One region of the Geobacillus sp. GHH01 genome, then DNA from elsewhere that is predicted to be linked to it. Evidence: riboswitches for the same ligand, from Rfam matches in the RefSeq annotation. Region 1 holds a riboswitch; the other holds the start of a gene.

Evidence for each region. A riboswitch is a leader RNA that binds a small molecule or an ion and turns the genes downstream of it on or off. The one in region 1 is predicted to bind S-adenosylmethionine.
Region 2: another riboswitch for S-adenosylmethionine. It lies ahead of GHH_RS15160 (methionine ABC transporter ATP-binding protein); the one in region 1 lies ahead of GHH_RS04005 (methionine biosynthesis PLP-dependent protein).

The regions. Positions count from the first base shown of each region.
Region 1 covers NC_020210.1:775,285-783,030, reverse strand. Annotated here, with positions in the region: gene metC (cystathionine beta-lyase) at 1-607, opposite strand, end outside; gene GHH_RS04005 (methionine biosynthesis PLP-dependent protein) at 611-1,714, opposite strand; SAM riboswitch class I at 1,914-2,024, opposite strand; gene GHH_RS04000 (esterase family protein) at 2,212-2,940, shown strand; gene GHH_RS03995 (YjcG family protein) at 3,039-3,560, shown strand; gene GHH_RS03990 (GNAT family N-acetyltransferase) at 3,562-3,996, shown strand; gene GHH_RS03985 (stage VI sporulation protein F) at 4,120-4,377, opposite strand; gene GHH_RS17905 (YjcZ family sporulation protein) at 4,499-4,627, opposite strand; gene GHH_RS03980 (hypothetical protein) at 4,704-4,940, opposite strand; partial or broken gene GHH_RS03975 (thioredoxin family protein) at 5,053-5,388, shown strand; gene GHH_RS19095 (hypothetical protein) at 5,529-5,699, opposite strand; gene GHH_RS03970 (DUF421 domain-containing protein) at 5,720-6,580, opposite strand; gene GHH_RS03965 (DUF1657 domain-containing protein) at 6,593-6,799, opposite strand; gene spoVAE (stage V sporulation protein AE) at 6,812-7,168, opposite strand; gene spoVAD (stage V sporulation protein AD) at 7,170-7,746, opposite strand, start outside.
Region 2 covers NC_020210.1:3,057,160-3,064,905, reverse strand. Annotated here, with positions in the region: gene gcvH (glycine cleavage system protein GcvH) at 30-413, shown strand; gene GHH_RS15180 (YusG family protein) at 489-725, shown strand; gene GHH_RS15175 (toprim domain-containing protein) at 824-1,183, shown strand; gene GHH_RS15170 (thioredoxin family protein) at 1,180-1,497, shown strand; gene GHH_RS15165 (hypothetical protein) at 1,643-1,990, shown strand; SAM riboswitch class I at 2,065-2,174, shown strand; gene GHH_RS15160 (methionine ABC transporter ATP-binding protein) at 2,262-3,290, shown strand; gene GHH_RS15155 (methionine ABC transporter permease) at 3,280-3,948, shown strand; gene GHH_RS15150 (MetQ/NlpA family ABC transporter substrate-binding protein) at 3,964-4,815, shown strand; gene GHH_RS15145 (hypothetical protein) at 4,921-5,112, opposite strand; gene GHH_RS15140 (carboxymuconolactone decarboxylase family protein) at 5,692-6,054, shown strand; gene sufC (Fe-S cluster assembly ATPase SufC) at 6,308-7,087, shown strand; gene sufD (Fe-S cluster assembly protein SufD) at 7,105-7,746, shown strand, end outside.

The DNA.
Region 1 (7,746 bases):
CGGCTAAAAATTTCGTGGCGCTGTGAAGGACAATATCGACGCCAAGGTCAAGCGGCCGCTGCAGCGCCGGCGTCATGAACGTATTATCCAAGAACGTCAAACAGCCGTGCGCTTTCGCCAGTTTGACGACGCCTTGAATATCGGTCACTTTTAACAATGGGTTGGACGGCGTTTCCATATAAATGACTTTCGTGTTCGGTCGGATGTTTTCGGCCACTGCGTTTAAATCGGTCATATCGACAAACGTATGCTCGATGCCAAAGCGGGTCAACACTTCCGTGATCATCCGGTACGTGCCGCCGTAGACGTCTTCAGTCACGAGGACGTGGTCGCCTCGGGACAAGAGCAAAAACGCCGTCGAAATGGCCGCCATGCCAGAAGCGAAGGCGAATCCGCGCACGCCGCCTTCTAACGCCGCGATCGTTTCCTCGAGCGCCTCGCGCGTCGGGTTGCCGGAGCGGCTGTAGTCGTATTTGCCGAATGAATCGAAATCGAACTGATGGAACGTGGAGGCATGCTGGATCGGCACGCTCACCGCTCCCGTGTGGCGATCGACTTTCCATTCATTATGGAGCAGTTTCGTTGAAAACGACCATTCCCGTTCCATCGCTTACACCTCTTTCATGTGTTTGAACGCTTGCGCCAAGTCGGCGATTAAATCATCCGCATGTTCGATGCCGACCGAGAAGCGGAGCAGTCGGTTGCAGACGCCGTTTTGGATGCGGATTTCCTCTGGAATGTCCGCATGCGTCTGCGTCGCCGGGTACGTGATGAAGCTTTCAACTCCGCCTAAGCTTTCCGCGAACGTAATGAGGCGCAAGCTTTTTAAAAACCCGTTCACCCACTTTTCATCGGCAATCCGGAATGACAGCATCCCTCCTCGCCCTGGGTACAGGACGTCAGTCACATCTTCATGTTCGCGCAAAAAGGCGCTGATGCGCTTGGCGTTTTCTTCATGTTGACGCATCCGGAGAGCCAACGTTTTCATCCCGCGAATGAGCAGCCATGAATCAAACGGCGACAACACCGCGCCGATGGCGTTCTGGTACTCGGCCAAGCGTTGACAGAGATCCTCGCCCTTGGCGACGACAAGGCCAGCCAGCACATCGTTATGGCCGCCTAAATATTTCGTGGCGCTGTGGATGACAATATCGGCGCCTTGTTCGATCGGGCGTTGAAGCACCGGTGTATAAAACGTGTTGTCAACGATCAACAAAAGCCCATGCCGTTTGGCAAGCGCGGAGACAGCGGCAATATCCGTCTCCTGCATCAATGGGTTCGTCGGCGTTTCCAAGAAAATGGCTTTCGTTTTTTCCGTTATCGTTTCTTCCACTGCATCGAGGTCAGCAAAGTCAACGTAATGAAACCCAAGACCGTACTTGCGCCAGCCGCGCTCAAACAGGCGGTACGTGCCGCCGTAAAGGTCGGCCGATACGAGAAACTCGTCTCCGCTCTCAAACAAGGCGAGCACCGTCTGAATGGCGGCCATGCCGGAGCTGAACGCATAGCCTTGGTCGCCGCCTTCCAGTCTCGCGATCGCTTCTTCGACGATTTTGCGCGTTGGGTTGCCGGTGCGGATGTAGTCAAACCCGGTCGACTCTCCGATGCCAGCATGGCGGTAGGCGGTCGAGAAATAGACGGGCGGGTTGACCGTCCCCGTCACCGTTTCGCTCCGATTGCCAATTTGCGCTAACAACGTCTCCAGTTTCTCCATCTCATCTCTCTCCTTCTGCTGAAAATTCCATCATGGATCAACGGCCGACCATTTGACGCCCAACGAAGCGCCGCTGTCTGTCGGGCAGCGGCCGAGGGCCTTGATCCTCGACGCCCCTCGGTTGAGGGAGCGGCCGCTTGAGTAAATAAAAAAAGTCTTCTAAGAAGAAGACTTTTCCATACGCACATGGTCATGCTTCTTCTTATCTGCCGAATTGAATGCTCAATTCGCTGGATTTAGCACCTGGCCGCCGGGCGGCTGGTTGCTGAAGCTTCATTGGGCCAGTTCCCTCCGCTTCTCTTGATAAGAATGAGACGCGTATTCAATTTTTCTAATTTTAATAAAAAATGTAGCGCATTCCCCCCGTTTTTGCAAGCCATTTTTTTGTGAATGGCACGATTCGGCAAATTCGCAAAAAATTCGAGCCCTTCGTTAACATCTTTTGGCGCAAATATGTTACAATAACAGATGAACTTACGCTTTCATGGAGGATGGTCATGGCGACAGCAACAGGAACGATGCGCGATTATACGCTTTACAGCAGGGAGCTGCAAGAAGAAATCGAACTGCTCGTCTACTTGCCAAGCAATTTTTCGCCGCTTTACAAATATTCTTTATTAATCGCGCAAGATGGCAAAGATTATTTTATGTATGGAAAAATGAAAACCGTCATCGAAACGCTGATGGCAGAAGGAACAATCGACCGGACGATCGTCGTCGGCATCCCGTATCGGAACGTCAACGACCGCTACGAGAAATACCACCCGGAAGGCCGAAAGCACGAAGCATACCTTCGTTTTTTAGCCCATGAACTCGTCCCGTTTTTGGACCGCGAACTGCCGACATACCAAATGGGCAAAGGCCGGGCGCTGATCGGCGATTCGCTCGGCGGAACGGTGTCGCTTCTAGCCGGGTTGTTGTATCCGCATACATTTGGGAAAATCGCCATGCAGTCCCCCTATATCGATGACTCGGTATTGGCGCGCATCCGCTCATTCCGCGATCCATCGCTCCTTTCGCTTTACCATTCTGTTGGCACAGAGGAAACAGCGGTGAAAACGACGGATGGCCATGTGCGCGATTTTATCACCCCGAATCGAATGGCGCGGGACTTGTTTATGGAAAAACGGTTTGCTTATACGTACCATGAGTTCGAAGGCGGTCATGCGTGGACGTATTGGCAGCCGGATGTCCCCCGAGCCGTAGCCGCTGTTTTATCGTTATAGGACAAAACGGAGCAACTTCAAAGATGTCGAAGCCGCCGCATCCATTCCGTGCGTTTCCTGCGCGTGGAAAAAGAACTGGTTCAAGGAGGGAAAACAAAATGAAGTACGGCATTGTGATCTTTCCGCCAAAACGGATTCAAGACTTCGCCAACTCGTACCGGAAACGGTACGACAGCCATTACGCCCTCATCCCCCCGCATATTACGCTGAAATACCCATTTGAAGCGGATGAGGAGCAAATAAAAAAAATGGCGAAAGAGTTGCGCCGCATTGCGGCGGAAACACCTCCCATTCCGATCAAAGTGACGAAATTCAGCTCGTTTTATCCGACAAGCAACATCATTTATTTGAAGGTGGAGCCAAACGACGTGCTCGAGCGCCTTCATGAACAACTGCACAGCGGCTTGTTCGCCGGAAAGCCGGAGTTTGTGTTCGTACCTCACATTACGATCGGCCGCGATTTGCCGGGCGCAGAATATGCGGACGTCTACAGCCAGCTGAAGCTGCAAGATGTGCACTTCGAGGAGACCGTCGACCGCTTCCATCTTCTCTATCAGCTGGAAAACGGCTCGTGGACCGTCTATGAAACGTTTATCGTCGGAGGAAAGGAAACGGTCTGAGATGAACATTGCGATTGGCACAACGCAAGATCGCGCTTTGTACGAAGACGCCTTGCGCGTCCGCCGGCTCGTATTCATTGAGGAGCAAAACGTGCCGGAAGACGAGGAAATCGACGCATTCGAGGACGACTCGTTCCACCTCGTCCTGTATGATGGCCAAACACCGGTCGGTGCTGGGCGACTCCGTTTCATTGACGAAGGCGTCGGCAAAATCGAGCGCATTTGCGTCCTGCCGTCCTACCGCGGCCGCGGCGCCGGACGGATGGTGATGGAAGCGATCGAACAGCTGGCGAAAACAAAAGGGGCGAAAACGGCGAAACTGAACGCCCAGACGCACGCGGAACCGTTTTACAAAAAGCTCGGCTACACGACCGTCTCCGGTGTCTTTATGGACGCTGGCATCCCACATGTGACAATGGTGAAATCGCTCGAATAACCAGCTGATTGAGCGTCCTTCGCCTACATGGCATCAAGTGCCAGGGGATCTGCAGAAACCTTTTCTTTTGCTTAGGCAGAGAGGGCAAAAAAGGGAGCTGTGCACACGCAAGCTCCCTTTCGCTTATTTTTTGTTGTTCAGCATATTGGCAATCGTATTGAAATCAATTTGCTTGCCGTTATGGACGATGGCCTTGACGATTTGGTCTTCGAGCTCCTTTGGCACTTTTCGATTAGCGATTTGCGCCACCCGTTTCACGACTTGGCGCACCGTTTTTTCGTCGCTGAAATTGGCGTTTTGCAGCGAGTTGGCGAGCTCAAAAACGTCTTTCATATTGACACCTGTTTTCTTTTCGATGTTTTTAAAAAATTGCTGATCCATCGTTCCGCCTCCTTCTCCCTGCTATATCGTATGACGCCGCCGCTTCGGCGTGCATGAAAGAAAGAAAAATACGAGCCGTTCCGTGGCGCCGAAACGGCCCGTACCGAATCCGTTTTTCTCATTAAGCGACAAACGCCGCGCCGACAATAATCAACAAGATGAACAACACGACAATCAACACAAAGCCACCGCCATAGCCACCGCCATAGCCGTAGCCGTAAGGATAACCATAACCGCAGAAGCCCATCATAATGTGCACCTCCTTCTCCGTTTACTGTATCGTATTCACCGGCTTAGCGGGGCGTATGGGCGCAAAGGCCATTTTGTCATCCAAATCGGCGGAACAGCTCGGCAAATTCCCGCTCCTTCTTCGCAAACCATTGCTCGATGTAGTCCAAGTTGCCTTGTACACTTTTTAAAAATCCATTGTTCAATTTTTCGATTTCTTGCAGCTGTTTGTTAAAGTCCTTTCCCCATTGTTCAAACAGGCGGATGAACGTTTCATGCCCTTCTTTGCGCGACGCCACCCAATTTTCGAGCGCTTTTTCCAACTCTTTGCTCACACTTTCCCCTCCTTTCTTACTGTTGTATGCAAAAACGACTGCCCGAGGTGAAGGCGTCCCCGTTCTTTTTTGCCTTGCCATATGGTAAAGTAAAGATGAACGGCAACATGAAAGGGAGGGAACGAATGTGAGACAAATTGAAACAGTTGAGCAATTCGAGGCGGCCATTTCCGGCGATAAGCCAGCGATTATGAAGTTTTACACAACTTGGTGTCCGGACTGCGTGCGCCTGAACATGTTCATCGATGACATCATCCGCGATTACGGGCAGTACGACTGGTTCGAAATCGACCGAGACCAGTTTCCAGATCTTGGTGAGAAGTACCAAGTGCTTGGCATTCCAAGTCTTCTTGTGTTCCGAAACGGGGAAAAAATCGCCCATCTGCATAGCGCCGATGCGAAAACGCCGGAAGAAGTGCGCGCCTTTTTGCAGTCTCTGCCGGAGTAAGGCGGGGCGGCGCCCTTGCGTCGCCAGAGAAGAAGGGCAACAAAAAGAGGCTGTCCGAGAAGGAAGTTTTCCTTCCCGGACAGCCAATGCGAATGAACAGACAGCTCCTTATGGATCGCCGATTGTGGAAACGGAAGCCGTCAATATTCGATTTCGTCGTAGTCTTTCGGCTGGCGCGTCAGCTGCGGGCTGTCAAACATCAATTCAATCGAAATTTCCTCATCGGTCGTCCGCGTCCGCTCGGAGCGGTCGTTCGTTTTCAATTGGATTTGAATTTCCTCATCCGTCGTTTTTGTCCGTTTGTCTTCCATCGTCTTTTCCTCCTGTGTCATCAGTTTCGCAAGAGCGGTTCGACTTTTTGCACAAGCTCTGCCATTTTTGCGGCGTTTCGTTCATACAGCGCCTTCGCCTCTTCGGAATTCGTCTGCAACGCATACAGCTCCAGATCAGCCTGCACTTTTTTCATCGCGGCCAAGAGCAGCTTTTTCTCCTGTGGCTCGGCAATTTGGATCTTATCATCGTACAAATCGATCGTCAGCTGTCCGTATGAATCGACTTGGGCGAGAAACACATTTTCAATCGCCACTCCTTGTTTGTCAAGCTGTTCCTTCAGCCAGCCGCGGCCAAGCCCCATCGTAGCGAGCGGCTCATCCAAAATCATGCCGTCCATAATGACCGTTTGCGGCTCTTTTTCCCGCGGCGGGTTTGGGAACACATCTCCAACGGTGAGCGGCTGCTTTTCCCGCTTCAGCAACACGTTCAAGTCGCCGTTTGGCTCAAGCACCGCAAACTCGACGTCGGCGACGCGGAACACATCTTTTTTGCGCAGCTGTTCGAGCAGCTCGTCAACCGTATATTTCTCCCGTTTCAAATTTTCCTCTAAAATTTTGCCGTTTTTAATAAAAACCGTGGAATTGCCCTCGACAAAATCGCGAAATTTCTTGTTGCGCAGCGAGAGACGAGCGACAGCCACTGGAAACAGCGACCAAATCAAAATGCTGGTGATGCCTTCTTGCAACGAAATTCCTAAATCGACCGACATCGTTCCAGCGATATCGCCGACGGTAATGCCGACGATGTATTCAAAAAACGACAATTTTGATAATTGCTTTTTGCCGAGAATGCGGGTGATCACAAACAACCCGATTAAAATGCAAATCGAACGAATGGCGGTTTCTAACCATATAGGCATCGATCATGCTCCTTACTTTCCGTGGTATTGCGGCTCTTCGAACTCGAGCCGGCCGATCCGGTCTTTGATGTCCGCGATGATCTCCTCTGTCGCAAGCATCGCTTCATGAAACGTCCGCTGCGCCGTTTCATCCTGGGAAGTGAGCGCCAGCTGTTGCAGCCCAGCGTGAATGCCTTTTAAGCTCGCCAACGTTTGTTTCACCTGCGAAGCAACGGTCATGGAAGATCCCTCCTATCCTTTCGGGCGGAACAAGAGCGCCCCGATAAACCCAAAGACGATCGCCGCTGAGATGCCGGCGCTCGTCACTTCAAACATGCCGGTCAATACGCCGATAATGCCGTGTTTTTCCGCCTCTTGCATCGCGCCGTGAACGAGCGCGTTTCCAAAGCTCGTAATCGGAATCGTCGCCCCGGCGCCGGCAAAATCAATGAGTGGCTCATACAAACCGAATCCATCCAAAATCGCCCCGACGACGACGAGAATCGTCAACGTATGTGCAGGTGTCCGTTTAAACACATCCATCAAAATTTGCCCGATCACGCAAATCAGCCCGCCGACGACAAACGCCCAAAAAAACATAGACAACACGCTACGCCTCACCTCCATACTCGATCGCCACCGCGTGGGCGATGCATGGAATCGTCTCGTTTTGCTGGAACGATAGCGGCGACAATAGCGCTCCTGTCGCGACTGCCAAAATGCGCTTCAGCTCGCCGCGCCGCATCCGTTTGATGAGATGCCCGTAAACGACGACAGCGGAACAAGCCGCCCCACTTGCGCCGGACAAAACCGGCTGCCCATCGCGGTAAATGAGCAGCCCGCAATCTTGGTAGCACTCTTCATCGATGTCAATGCCGTGCTGACGCAGCAAGTCAAGGGAGACTTGGCGTCCGATTCGCCCTAGATCGCCGGTGACGATCAAATCGTAATACGATGCATCGATTTGCATGTCGCGCAAATGCGCCTCAATCGTATCGACCGCCGCCGGCGCCATCGCTCCACCCATGTTGAACGGGTCGGCAAGCCCCATATCCACAACGCGGCCGATCGTCGCCGCGGTCACGCGCGGCCCGTCCCCTTTCGGGCTGACGATCGCCACGCCAGCTCCCGTTACTGTCCACTGCGCCGTCGGCGGCTTTTGCCCGCCGTATTCCGTCGGGTAACGA
Region 2 (7,746 bases), 1.3 Mb from region 1:
TATACATTTTGTCGCAATGGAGGGATACGATGAACACGCCGAAAGAACTTCGCTATACAAAGGAGCATGAGTGGGTGCGCGTGGAAGGAGAGAACGTGCGCATCGGCATTACGGATTACGCCCAATCAGAGCTTGGCGACATCGTCTTTGTCGAGCTGCCGGAAGTCGGCGCAGAGGTTACGGCGAACGAGCCGTTCGGCAGCGTTGAATCGGTGAAAACGGTCTCGGAATTGTATGCGCCGATCAGCGGCACGGTCGTTGAAGTGAATGAGGCGTTAAATGACCATCCGGAGTACGTGAACGAATCGCCGTATGACAAAGCGTGGATGATCGTCGTCAAACCGAATGATTTGAGCGAAATCGACAATTTGTTGACGGCGGAACAATACGAGGCGATGATCAACGAAGGATAAACGTTCCTGCAATCTTCGCTTCGATTCGGGCACTCTATACATACCGGAATTTGATTGAAAAAAGGGGTGCTCGCGATGGCGCTGCAAACGACGCGCATAGATGTCACGGACCGGATCATCGGCAAACTGAACGGCCGCTCGCTGGAGTTGTACGAGGAAGGAGAGCTCATCGGGCGCCTTCCGCTTCCGGCGGCCGTCCCGTTGAAAAAGGGGTATACCGAACAAAACGGAAGAATTTACAAACAGGTGACCGCTACCGTTGAGCCGGACCAAAAATATGTCGATTGCGACGGGGAAGCGGGCTGGTGTTGAAAGGCAACGGTGGATGGCCGTTGCTTTTCATTTTCAACATTTGGCCGGCGCAAGACATACAATAATAGTATCCTCATTTGAAGTTAGGTGGGTCGGACATGCGACGCGTGGAAAAAGTGATCATCGTCGAAGGGCGATCAGACAAGCAAAAAGTGGCGGCGGTGCTGAACGAACCAGTCGTCATCGTCTGCACAAACGGCACGATCAGTGATGCGCGCCTTGAGGAGCTGGCCGATGAGCTGGAAGGATGCGATGTATACGTCTTGGCCGATGCCGATGAGGCGGGAGAAAAATTGCGCCGGCAGTTTCGCCGCATGTTTCCAGAGGCGGAGCATCTTTACATTGACCGGGCGTATCGCGAAGTGGCGGCCGCTCCGCCTTGGCACTTGGCGCAAGTGCTGTTGCGCGCTCGTTTCGACGTCCGCATCGAATCGCTCATGAGGGGAAGAGGCGAGTGAAAGCGATCGACCGAAACGATGTCATGCGAGTGGTGGAAGTCGAGCCGCTTCTGGCCCTTTACTTGTATACCCCGCTGTGCGGCACGTGCCAGCTGGCGCGGCGGATGCTAACGGTGGTGGAGCAGTTGTTTCCGGCGCTGCCGTTTTACGAAACGGACATCAACTATATCCCTGAGCAGGCCGTTGCGTGGAAAATTGAAAGCGTTCCTTGCCTGCTTCTTTTTAGGGACGGAACGGTCGCAGGCAAGTGGTATGCCTTTCATTCCGTTCCGTATTTGTACGAAGTGATTCAAGCCTGCTTGCCGTCCCGATGATTCGCCTTTTTTTGACGCTGTTTGACACATTTCTTGGGAAATGACAAAAACGGCGCTCGTTCGTCAACGGGTTGTCGAGATTTTTGTAAAGGATTTCTCCTCTTCAGGTGGAAGTGAAAAAATAAAAATGGGGGAGGGGATATCCATGGAAATGCGTGAATTAGTCGGGCAGTTCGTGGAACGGATGCAAGCGTTGCGTCATTTGATGCCGATTTTGCCGGATGAGCAGCTGTGTGTTCGGTTTGAAAGTGGGGATGAAACCGCCTTGCTGTTGATCGGCAAGGAACCAGCCGCTTTAGGGATGGAACACGATGAACGGAAAACATTGACCGTGCGCGGCCCCAAAGAAGCGCTCGCGTCCTTGCTGAACGGCGAACTGAAGCTGCAGCAGCTCGTCCGCCTGCAAGAAGTGCACGTGTCAGGAAGCTTCCGTCAGCTGTTGCTTCTTGAATCGCTCCTCCATTTGGCTAAACCGTATCGGCATGTTGGGTGAAAAAATTGTTGACAGCGTTCGACAAGCGGTGATACAATCACATTCGTAAATCAATTGCATAGGCGATTGTTGCGCTCTTATCAAGAGAGGTGGAGGGATGTGCCCAATGAAGCCCGGCAACCGTCAGCGCGTGCGCTGAAATGGTGCCAATTCACACAAAGCGGCCTGCTTTGAGAGATAAGAGACGGAATGGTGCACAATACCTTTCTGTTCTCTGCGGGCAGAAAGGTTTTCTTTTTGCGCTCTGCCGCTTGGGAAGGAAGGTGAAACGATGATTACACTCGAACAAGTGACAAAAATCTATCAAGCGGCCAACGGCTCAGTCACGGCCGTCGACAATGTGTCGCTTGAGATTCGCGAAGGAGAAATTTTCGGCATTATCGGCTACAGCGGCGCGGGGAAAAGCACGCTCATCCGCTTGCTCAATGGGCTCGAGAAGCCGACGAGCGGCCGGGTGGTCGTCGCCGGGCGCGATATGACGCGCGTGAAAGGTCGGGAGCTGCGCAAGGCGCGCCAAGAAATCGGGATGATTTTCCAGCATTTCAACTTGCTTTGGTCTCGCACAGTCAGGGAAAACATTGCCTTTCCGCTTGAAATTGCCGGCGTCCCGAAAGAGGAGCGGAACAAGCGGGTGGATGAATTGATCGAACTTGTCGGCCTTTCCGGGCGCGAGGATGCCTACCCGTCGCAGCTGAGCGGCGGGCAAAAGCAGCGGGTCGGCATCGCCCGGGCGCTCGCCAACAACCCGAAAGTGCTGCTTTGCGACGAGGCGACATCGGCGTTGGACCCACAGACGACCGATGCGATTTTGGACTTGCTCGTTGACATCAACAAGCGCCTCGGGCTGACGATTGTGCTGATCACCCATGAAATGCACGTCATCCGCAAAATTTGCGACCGCGTTGCGGTGATGGAAAGCGGCCGAATCGTCGAGCAAGGCGACGTGCTGCATGTGTTCCGCAACCCGCAGCAGCCGATTACGAAACGGTTCGTCAAGCAGCTGATCGAGCCCGAGGAGACGGAAGAGGCGATTTCCCATTTGTTTGGCCAATACCCGAGCGGGCTGATCGCGCAGCTGACGTTCGTCGGCGCGGCAGCCGGAAAGCCGCTCATCACCGAAGTGGTGCGTCAGTTTGCCGTCGATGTCAACATTTTGCAAGGGAAAATTTCGCAAACCCATCAAGGTGCCTATGGGGTGCTGTTCATTCACCTCGACGGAGCGGCCGATGAAATCGACCGGGCGCTTGACTACATTCAACGCCAGCAAGTGGCGGTGGAGGTGATTCACGATGCTCGCTAACCTCCTGCCGAACGTGCAATGGGAGACGATGTGGGCGGCGACGGTCGAGACGCTGTATATGACGGGAGTGGCGGTGGCGGCCACTTTCGTCCTCGGAATCGTTCTTGGCTTGCTTCTATTTTTGACAGCGAAGGGCAACCTATGGGAAAACCGGTTTGTCAATACCGTGATTGCGGCGTTTGTGAACATTTTCCGCTCCATTCCGTTTATTATTTTGATCATTTTGCTCATTCCGTTTACCACCTGGCTCGTCGGGACGATGCTTGGCGCCAATGCGGCGCTGCCGGCTTTGGTCATTGGGGCCGCGCCGTTTTACGCCCGCATGGTCGAAATCGCTCTTCGCGAAATTGATAAAGGCGTCATCGAAGCAGCCCAAGCGATGGGTGCCTCAACGTGGACGATCATTTGGAAAGTGCTGCTGCCGGAGTCATTGCCGGCGCTTGTCTCCGGCATTACGGTGACGGCGGTGTCGCTCGTCAGCTATACAGCGATGGCTGGAGCCATCGGCGCCGGCGGGCTTGGGAACTTGGCGTATTTGGAAGGGTTCCAGCGCAACCATAACGATGTGACATTTGTCGCAACCGTATTGGTGTTGGTCATTGTATTTATCATTCAGCTGATCGGTGACTTTGTCACTTCGAAAATCGATAAACGATAAAGGGGGAAACAACTGATGAAGAAATGGTTGGGTGTGTTGCTCGCCGCCATTCTCGTGCTCGCTTTGGCGGCATGCGGCGGCAACAATAACGACAGCGCGGAAGGCGGCAAAGACGGCAAATTGGTGAAGTTGAAAGTCGGTGCGTCGAACGTGCCGCATGCGGAAATTTTGGAAAAAGCGAAACCGATTTTGAAGAAAAAAGGCATCGACTTGGAGATCATTACGTTCCAAGATTACATCTTGCCGAACAAAGCGCTGGCTGAGAAGCAAATCGACGCCAACTATTTCCAACACATTCCGTATTTGGAATCGCAAAAGAAAGAGTACGGCTATGATTTCGTCAACGCCGGCGGCATTCATATCGAGCCGATCGGCTTATACTCGAAAAAATACAAAAGCATTGAAGAACTGCCGGACGGCGCGACGATCATCATGAGCAACTCGGTCGCCGACCATGGCCGCATTTTATCGATGCTGCAAGAAAAAGGGCTCATTAAATTGAAACCGGGCGTCGATAAAACGAAAGCGACAGTCAATGACATCATCGAAAATCCAAAGCATTTAAAATTTAAGGCCGATGTCGACGCCGGGCTTCTGCCGCAAATTTACAAAAACGGCGAAGGCGATGCGGTGCTGATCAACGCCAACTATGCGCTTGACGCCGGTTTGGACCCGGCGAAAGACCCGATCGCCGTGGAGTCGCCGAAAAACAATCCGTATGTGAACATTGTGGCGGTGCGCAAAGGCGATGAAAACCGAAAAGAAATCAAAACGCTTGTCGAAGTGCTGCAATCGAAAGAAATTCAAGATTTCATCAAAGAAAAATACCACGGCGCCGTCATTCCAGCGGCGACAAACAATCAATAACGGGAGCGAATCGCTTCCGTTATTTTTTGCACAAAAAAGAGCCGCCCGAAAGTTCAAAACCGTTTTGGATGGAGAGACGCCGCGGCCGGTCTGTTTTCCCGCGCTTCATCGGTTGTTCAAACGCGCCAGTACGGCGGCGAGCATGACGATGATGACGCAGTTTTGCAGGGCGACCACTGTCGTTAAACTGAAGATGACGTCCCCGTGTTCACCGAGAATGCTGCCGATGATGATCCACGCCAAAAACGAAGCGAAAGCGACGGTTAAGGCAAAGACAACCCAACGAATCAATGGCATTCCCCCCTTTCCTATGATGATGGAAGTGGAACAGAACCGTTCGTTTTCATCATGACATTCCGTCGATGTTGGCGAAACGGTGGTGTTTCCACAAGCTTTTAATACCATTCGTTGTTTAATATCGTTTTCCTTCATCCTATTTCGCGCAGGAGACTCCCACTTCAACGACCAAAGGGAGTAAGTGGGAGAGGAATGCTCGTTCCCCCTTTCTTTTGTGTATGATAGAATAAAGACGTGGAGAAAACTGTTAAATAAAGGCATTCCAATAACGGCTGCTCGATGTATGGAGTTGGTTGCAGGAAACGCTGCAACCGTAAAACATCGAGCGTAGGTCCGTCTGTTGTGTGTGGAAGCCAAGTACTGCCAACAGACACACCGAGAGAATCGGCAACGATGCAGGCATGACCTGCGTCGTTGGGTAGTCGTCAACCTGCCCCCTGATGCAACCCCAAGTCAAGGAAGGAGGACGAAGTCCGTTTGCACTTCTGGGGAGTTGCAAGCCCCCACTTCAAGCGTTAGCGAAGTGGGGGTAGTTGACGCATACTAACAGCAGAAACGAACAAAGGGAGGAAAATGATGATGAACAACGAAACACATGCATCGGTCGAATCCGCGCTTCATCGCTACAAAGAGGGAATTGGGGCGTTCACCAAAAAACTTCCGAATGTGGCCGAGCGGTTTAACGCGTTTACGGAAGCGTGCTTTGCCGAGGGAGCGCTGTCAAAAAAAGAAAAACAATTGATTGCCCTCGGCATCAGCTTGGCGGCGCAAGACGAGTATTGCACGATTTACCATACGAAAGGATGCCTTGACGAAGGAGCGTCGGAACGGGAAATTTTGGAAGTATGCGCGGTGGCGGCCGCGTTTGGCGGCGGGGCGGCGATGAGCCAGGCGGTGACGCTCGTGCAGGAATGCCTCCGCGAGCTGCGGACAGCCCATTAGACTCCGGCAACGGGGTCTTTTTTTTGCAAAAGCTCGTACAAACAGCCCGTTTTCGTGTAAAATATAAAAAGCGCTGTCCCTTTTTCCTGTTTTTCTCCGTTTAGTTGCGTCTACATAGTGAAAAAGGGGGCGGAATAGTTGCGCATATTTTTCATTTGTTATAAGATTGTAATGAGAATAAAATGAGAATGAGCGTCCGCTGGGTCAACAGCGAGCGATGACTATTTTCAAGCAGAAATTGGAGGTATGCTGCATGGCAGTGTTGACGATTCAAAATCTCCACGTTGCGGTGGAAGGGAAAGAGATTTTAAAAGGGGTTGACTTGGAAATCAAAGGCGGGGAAATCCACGCTATTATGGGTCCGAACGGGACGGGAAAATCGACGCTGGCTTCGGCCATTATGGGGCACCCGAAATATGAAGTGACGGAAGGATCGGTGACGCTCGACGGCCAGGATGTCCTTGAGATGGAAGTCGATGAGCGGGCGCGCGCCGGCCTGTTTTTGGCGATGCAATACCCAAGCGAAATCAGCGGGGTGACGAACGCCGATTTCCTGCGCGCTGCGATCAACGCCCGGCTTGGCGAGGGCAACGAAATTTCGCTTATGAAATTCATCCGCAAGCTCGATGAAAAAATGGCGTTTTTGGAAATGAATCCGGATATGGCGCACCGTTACTTAAACGAAGGATTCTCGGGCGGGGAGAAAAAGCGAAATGAAATTTTGCAGCTGATGATGCTTGAGCCGAAGATCGCCATTTTGGACGAGATCGACTCCGGATTGGACATTGACGCGCTGAAAATTGTCGCCAAAGGCGTCAACGAAATGCGCAGCAGCGAATTCGGCTGTTTGATCATCACTCACTACCAACGGTTATTGAACTACATCACGCCGGATTACGTGCACGTCATGATGCAAGGGCGCATCGTCAAATCCGGCGGTCCGGAACTGGCGCAGCGGCTTGAGGCGGAAGGGTACGACTGGATCAAAAAAGAGCTTGGCATTGAAGACGAAACGGTCGGACAAGAAGCGTAAGCGTTAGGAGGAGGATTATGGCGACAGAAACGAAAATCCCATTCGATGAAACCTACATCCGCACGTTCTCAAGCGGGCGCGGCGAGCCGGACTGGCTGACGGCGCGGCGCCTTGAGGCGCTTCGGCTGGCGGAGCGGCTGCCGCTTCCGAAACCGGAGAAAACCAAAATCGACAAATGGAATTTCACCGAGTTCGCCCGCCACACGGTCGACAGCGCGCCGTATGATGGTCTTGGCGATTTGCCGGAAGCGGTCAAGGCGCTCATCGAGGCGGGCGAAGGAACGAAAAACTTGTACGTGCAGCGCAACCATACGCCGGCGTACGTGTCGCTGTCCGATGAATTAAAAGAAAAAGGAGTCATTTTCACCGACATCTTCACAGCAGCGCGCGAGCATGGCGATTTGCTGAAAAACTATTTGATGACGGCGGTCAAGCCGGATGAGCACCGCCTTGCCGCGCTCCATGCGGCGCTGCTCAACGGCGGTGTGTTTGTCTATGTGCCGAAAAACGTGGAGATTGAAACGCCGCTTCAAGCGGTCTATATTCAAGACGAAGACGATATCGCCTTGTTCAACCATGTCATCGTCGTGGCGGAAGACAACAGCCGCGTCGTGTTTGTCGAAAATTATATATCGGCAAGCCGCGAAGGAAACGCGGTC